3 regions of the Thioalkalivibrio sp. AKL12 genome follow, and region 2 is predicted to be linked to each of the others. Evidence: predicted binding sites of a transcription regulator. Region 2 holds the regulator's gene; each other region holds the start of a gene.

Region 1 (2,201 bases), on a different contig from region 2:
GGAGATGCACCTGAACGAGTGCTGCTCCGCGCGCATCGTGGCGGATCGCGCGGACCTGGGTGCGGTGCGTGACCGTATCGCGCAATTGGCCGAGTCGGAGTTGCGCGACAGCGTGCCGTATGCGGTGTTCTTCGGTGCGCCCGAGGGGCTGGATTCCGACGGCGTGGGCGGCGATAACCCGCTCAATGTGCCGATCGTCGGACATTCGGTGATGGACCTGGTGCAACGCCAGGCCAGTCGTCTGCAGTCGGTGGAGGACGAGCTGCAGGCGGCGCGCCAGGCCTTGGCCGAGCGCAAGACGATTGAGCGAGCCAAGGCACTGCTAATCCAGCATCGCGGCCTGACGGAGGACCAGGCCTACAAGCTCCTGCGCCAGACTGCGATGAACCAGAACCGGCGTCTGGCCGAGGTGGCCGAGGCGACCGTCGCCATGTCTGACCTGCTGGGGAAGGGCCTGTAGGAGCCGCCTTGGCGGCGAAGCCCCTGCCCGCGCCGGACTTTGGCAGGGGCTTCGCCGCCAAGGCGGCTCCTACGGCGGGTTAGGTCGCCCTCTGGCAGCGCACTATTGCAGGTCAACTGCACCGCAAGTGCGCCCCAGGCTGGTGCCTCAGGGATCGGCTTCCGGACTTCGGGCTTCCCGCAAGCGTTCGACCCGGTGTTCGAAACCATCCGATTTTTCCGCGCCACGTGGCGATTGTTTCCCGCATGGTCGCCTAGCAACGGCTAATTGGCACACCTCCTGCAGGAGTATGGGCAAGACGAGCCAACGGCGGTTCGTCGCCTGACAACAGGGAGACCCGATGACCGGGGCTCCCGTGAGACTGGACAAAGGCGTCCATCACCCGGCTGCACAAGCGGCCGGGCTGATGCGACGCCTTTTTTCGTTTTTGGGATGTGTTTGCTGACAAGGGGAGTGAACCCGTAATGACCGATCAAACGAACGACACGAAGAACACCTCCGGCCTGTCGCGCCGGCGTTTCCTGGGCGGCATGGCCGCCGGAATCGGCGCCACGGCAATGGGCCTTTCGGGCGCGGCGCCCTGGGGCTATGCGAAGGCCGGCAATGGCAAGCCGGAGACCACCGAGGCGAAGCTCGGCTTCATCGCGCTGACGGATGCCGCACCGCTGTTCATTGCGTTGGAGAAGGGCTTTTTCGCCGCTCACGGCATGCCCGATGTGCAGGTGCTGAAGCAGTCCTCCTGGGGCACGGTGCGCGACAACCTGGATCTGGGGTCGCAACGCGGCGGAATCGATGGCTCGCACATTCTCACGCCAATGCCCTACCTGATCCATCGCCGGGGCACGCCGATGACGATCCTCGCGCGACTGAACCTGGCCGGGCAGTGCATCTCGGTCGGGGACGAGTACGCCGACCTGAAGGTCGGCACCGACACCACGGAGTTCAAGGGCGCCCTGGCCGAGAAGGCCGCCGGCGGTGACGACATTCGTGCGGCGATGACCTTCCCGGGCGGGACCCATGATCTGTGGATCCGCTACTGGATGGCCGCCGGCGGGATCGATCCGGACCGCGACATCGCCACCATCGTGGTCCCGCCGGCGCAGATGGTTGCCAACATGCGCGTCGGGTCCATGGACACCTTTTGTGTCTGCGAGCCGTGGAACATGCAGTTGATCAATCAGGGCATCGGCTACACCGCCAACACCACCGGCGAACTGTGGCACAACCACCCGGAGAAGGCGCTGGGCATGCGTGCCGACTGGGTGGAGGCTCATCCGAACGCGGCGCGCGCCCTGACCATGGCGGTGATGGAGGCGCAGATGTACTGCGAGGACCCGGCGAACAAGGAGGAGGTCGCCGAGATCTGCTCGCGCCGGCGCTACATCCACGCCCCGTACGGCGACATCATCGACCGCATGCAGGGGAACTTCGACTACGGCACCGGCCGCGTGGTCGAGGACCACCCGGACCAGATGCGCTACTGGAAGGATCACGCCTCCTATCCGTTCAAGAGCCACGACCTGTGGTTCCTCACCGAGGACATCCGCTGGGGTTATCTGCCGCCGGATCTGGACATGCCGGCGCTGGTGGACGAGGTCAACCGCGAGGACATCTGGCGCGAGGCGGCCGCCGAGCTCGGTATTGACTCCGCCGACATCCCCGAGTCCACCTCGCGCGGCAAGGAGGCCTTCTTTGACGGCAAGGTCTTCGATCCCGAGAACCCGCAGGCCTATCTCGACAG
Region 2 (2,201 bases):
GCTACCTGCCGCAGGAGGCCTCGATCTTTCGCCGCCTGAGCGTGTGGGACAACCTCCAGGCCGTGCTCGAGCTGCGCCCCGGACTCGATCGCCACGAGCGCCGGCGCATTGGCGATGCGCTGATCGAGGAGTTCCAGCTCGAGACCGTGCGCCACAGCCCGGGCATCGCGCTGTCCGGTGGGGAACGGCGCCGGGCCGAGATCGCCCGCGCCCTCGCCGGGGATCCGCGCTTCATCTGTCTGGACGAGCCCTTCGCCGGGGTGGACCCGATCTCGGTGGGCGACATCCAGGACGTGATTCGGCATCTCGCCCAGCGCGGCATCGGCGTACTGATCTCCGATCACAACGTGCGCGAGACCCTCGGCATCTGCCACAGGGCCTATATTCTGAGCGAGGGACGCCTGCTCGCCGCCGGTACACCGGACGAGCTGCTGGCCGATCCCCAGGTGCGCCGGGTCTATCTCGGCGAGAACTTCCGCCTGTGAAAGCGCCCCATATGCGGCCCGGTCGGTGCACAAACCACAAGGCAGGCTTTAAGATTCCATCAATGCCCACCCTCGCCCCGCATACCCGATGCTGAAACCCGGCCTGAATCTGCAGCTGGGTCAGACGCTGACCATGACCCCGCAACTGCAGCAGGCGATCCGCCTGTTGCAGCTGTCCACGCTCGAGCTCCAGGTGGAGATCCAGCAGGCGCTGGAGAGCAACCCCATGCTCGAACAGGTCGAGGACGAAGATGCCGAGGCCGACACCGAGCGCCTGAACCAGGACGGCGAGCTGGTGGAAGGCGATCGCATGGAGGCCACCACTACCAGCGACGACGTGATCCCCGAGGAACTGACGACCGACAGCCGCTGGGACGACATCTACGAGCCGGCCCCGACGCCCAACAAGGGCGTGGATGACCGCGACCCGCTGGAAAACACCAGCGACGACGACGGTGAGGGCCTGCAGGATCACCTGCTGTGGCAGCTGCATCTGAGCCATCTGACACCGCGCGACCAGCGCATCGGGGCGGCCCTGATCGACGCCATCAGCCCCGACGGCTATCTCGAGGGCGACCTCGACACCCTGGCCGAGACCATCAGCCGAGGCGAGGATGAATCCGTCGGCGTCGACGAGGTCGAGGCAGTGCTCCACTGGATTCAGCAGTGCGACCCGCTGGGGGTCGGCGCGCGCAACCTGCGGGAGTGCCTGGAGATCCAGCTACGCGAACTGGCCCCGGACGCCCCGGCCCGCGAGGCCGCACGGGCGATCCTGGAACACGGCATGGACAGCCTGGGCAAGCGCGACTACAAGGCCCTGCAGCGCCAGTCCGGCGTACGCGACCCGGACGAACTGGCCCGCGCACTGGATCTGATCCGCACCCTGAACCCGCGGCCCGGCGCACAGATCAGCTCCGCCACCTCGGAATACGTAGTCCCGGATGTCTACGTGCGCCACACCACCGAGGGCTGGCGCGTGGATCTAAACCCGGAGATCGCACCGCGCATCCGCATCAACGACCTCTACGCCGGCATGGTGCGCCAGGTCTCGGATGCCCGCGACAGCGCCTTTATGCGTGATCAGCTGCAGGAGGCACGCTGGTTCCTGAAGAGCCTGCACAGCCGCAACGACACCCTGCTGCGGGTCGCCGAGGCGATCGTCCACCGCCAGCAGGGCTTTCTCGAGCATGGCGACGTCGCGATGCAGCCATTGATCCTGCGCGACATTGCCGAGACCCTGGAGATGCACGAATCGACCATCTCGCGGGTTACCACGCAGAAATACATGCACACCCCGCGCGGGGTCTTCGAGTTCAAGTATTTCTTCTCCAGCCATGTCGGCACGAACGATGGCGGCGAGTGTTCCGCCACCGCCATCCGTGCCATGATTCGCGAATTGATTGGCGACGAACCCCCGAACAAGCCGCTCAGCGATGCCCGGCTCGCCCAGGTCCTGTCGGACCGGGGCATCAACGTAGCGCGCCGCACCGTGGCCAAGTACCGCGAGGCGATGCACATCCCTTCATCCAGCGAACGCCGGCAGATGGCCTCGATGCCCACCGGCAGCAAGTAACCAAGGAGTCCTGACCATGCAGATCAACCTGACCGGCCACCACGTGGACATCACCGACGCCCTGCGCGACTACGTCAACGAGAAATTCGCGAAGCTGGAGCGCCACTTCGACAAGGTCATCGACGTCCACGTCGTGCTGACCC
Region 3 (2,201 bases), on a different contig from region 2:
GTGAGGTCCTTGCGCAGGCCGATGGCTTTCACGGCATGCAGGGCCGCAGTCCGGCCATGCTGCAGTTGTTCGACCTGATTCGGCGGATCGCGGCCGCCGACGGCAGTGTCCTGATCACCGGCGAGTCCGGTACCGGCAAGGAACTGGTGGCGCGCGCGCTCCATGCGGAAAGCGAGCGGGCCCGTGGTCCGTTCGTGGCGATTAACTGCGCGGGCATCCCCGAGGCCCTGCTGGAGTCGGAGTTGCTGGGGCACGTGGCGGGTGCGTTCAGCGGGGCCAAGGGGGCTCGGCGCGGCCTGTTTACCGAGGCCGACGGCGGCACCCTGTTCCTGGACGAGATTGCCGAGATGCCGGTGGCCATGCAGAGCAAGCTGTTGCGTCTTCTGCAGGATGGTCGCGTGCGTCCGGTGGGCGCCAACGAGGAGATCGCGACCGATGTGCGTATCGTGGCGGCCACACATCAGGATCTGCAGACGCATATTGCCGACGGTCGTTTCCGTGAGGATCTCTACTATCGCCTGGAGACCTTTCGTATCGAGATCCCGCCGCTGCGCGAGCGTGGCGATGACATCGAACGCCTGGCCCTGCAGTTCCTGCGTCAGCAGGCCCTGGCCCGCGACCTGCCCGAGCGTCGCCTGAGCCCGGAGGCCCTGCGCGCGCTGGTGCGGTATCCGTTCCCGGGGAACGTCCGCGAACTCGCGAGTCTGATGGAGCGTGCCGCCACTCTGGCGGCCGGCGAGGTCATCGAGACCCGTGATCTGCCGGAGCGCGTATTCGAGGCGCCCGCCGAGGATCCCGGCGGAACGACGGGCGACCGGGCGGAGGGGGCGACGCCGGTACCGGGGATGGGCGACGACGGCCAGTGGCCGACCCTGGAGGAGCGCGAGCGCGACTACATTCGTCGGGTGCTGGAGCATGTGGACGGCAACAAGCAACGCGCTGCGCGGATCCTCGGCATCGGCCGCAAGACGCTGTACCGCAAACTCGGGGAATCCGACCCATCGTGACATCCTGACCCGGGTCGACCTGACCCATGTGTCATTCTGACCCGGTTTACCGTTGGGGCGTTCCCCGGCCCTTTCGGGATGATGAGAGCATAAGTCGCTGTTTCAAAGTGTTTTGTTTGTCTTTTTCCAATCTTGGCACGATGCCTGCTCCTCCTGGGACAGCAATCGAGGAATCGGAACCGCAGTGATGGACCATTCCTCCTCACACGGTTGCAACGAAATCGGGCGGGCGGACGATCGACCTTGAGTCGTCGCCGGCTTCGCCCCGAGATCCGAACGATCCAAAGGAAAAGGAGCAACATGATGAATATGCGCAAGACGATGCTCGCGATGGCCCTGACCTCCCTGTTTGCCGTGGGTGGAGCCGCCTCTGCCCAGTACGGCGGTGCCGAAGGTGGTGCCGGTGGGGGCGACATGGGCGGTGCCCAGGGCGGCCAGCCGCCGGCCCAGGAAGGCGGTGCCGGTGGCGGTGCTCAGGGCGGCCAGCCGCCTCAGGGTGGTGCCCAGGGTGGCGCGGCCCAGGGCGGTGCCCCGATGCAGGAAGCCCCCGAGGTGGATCTGAGCGAAGAAGACATCGACACTTTCGTAACCGCCTTCGTTGCGGTGCAGGAAGTGCGCGAAGACTTCGCCGACCGCCTGCAGAGTGCCGAGGACGAAACCGAGGCCCAGTCCATGCAGCAGGAAGCACAGGACGAAATGGTCAACGCGGTTGAAGACTCGGGCATGAGCGTCGAGGAATACAACGAAGTGGCCATGGCCCTGCAGAACGACCCCGAGTTGATGCAGGAAGTCCAGGAGCGCGCTGAAGCCCAGCTGTAACGGGCAGCGCAAAACCGCCCCGGGCATTGCGCCCGGGGGGTTGCAGGGGCCGGCCTTCGGGTCGGCCCCTTGTTTGTGTCCGGGGCATGCACGCGAATGTTCGGCACATTGATCCGTGATTCCCCCGAGGGCGGACGCCTTCGCGTCTCGGGAATTGTCCCTGTAGCTTGAATTGGGCAGAGGGAAGCGTTATTCTTGCGCGCTTTCTGAATCGCCCCGACCTCGGAGCATCGAACATCATGAGTACCATTAGCGCCAAGCCGGCCGAAGTCGAACGCGACTGGTTTCTCGTCGACGCCGACGGCAAGACCCTCGGTCGACTCGCCACGGAAATCGCACATCGCCTGCGCGGGAAGCACAAGCCCGTGTACACGC

The links. The regulator sigma-54, encoded in region 2, starts transcription at its own class of promoters, with help from an activator protein. The targets are predictions, from matches to a motif close to TGGCANGNTNCNTGCTT.
Region 1: D579_RS0105240 (CmpA/NrtA family ABC transporter substrate-binding protein) is a predicted target of sigma-54. The motif match lies at 729-745, and genes of this name have one in related genera.
Region 3: D579_RS0111435 (DUF4168 domain-containing protein) is a predicted target of sigma-54. The motif match lies at 1,141-1,157, and genes of this name have one in related genera.

The regions. Positions count from the first base shown of each region.
Region 1 is NZ_KB898893.1:101,661-103,861, reverse strand. Features, by position in the region: gene D579_RS0105245 (nitrate regulatory protein) at 1-460, shown strand, start outside; gene D579_RS0105240 (CmpA/NrtA family ABC transporter substrate-binding protein) at 925-2,201, shown strand, end outside.
Region 2 is NZ_KB898903.1:32,768-34,968, reverse strand. Features, by position in the region: gene lptB (LPS export ABC transporter ATP-binding protein) at 1-485, shown strand, start outside; gene D579_RS0111840 (RNA polymerase factor sigma-54) at 574-2,058, shown strand; gene hpf (ribosome hibernation-promoting factor, HPF/YfiA family) at 2,075-2,201, shown strand, end outside.
Region 3 is NZ_KB898902.1:10,513-12,713, reverse strand. Features, by position in the region: gene D579_RS0111440 (sigma-54 dependent transcriptional regulator) at 1-1,007, shown strand, start outside; gene D579_RS0111435 (DUF4168 domain-containing protein) at 1,311-1,826, shown strand; gene rplM (50S ribosomal protein L13) at 2,066-2,201, shown strand, end outside.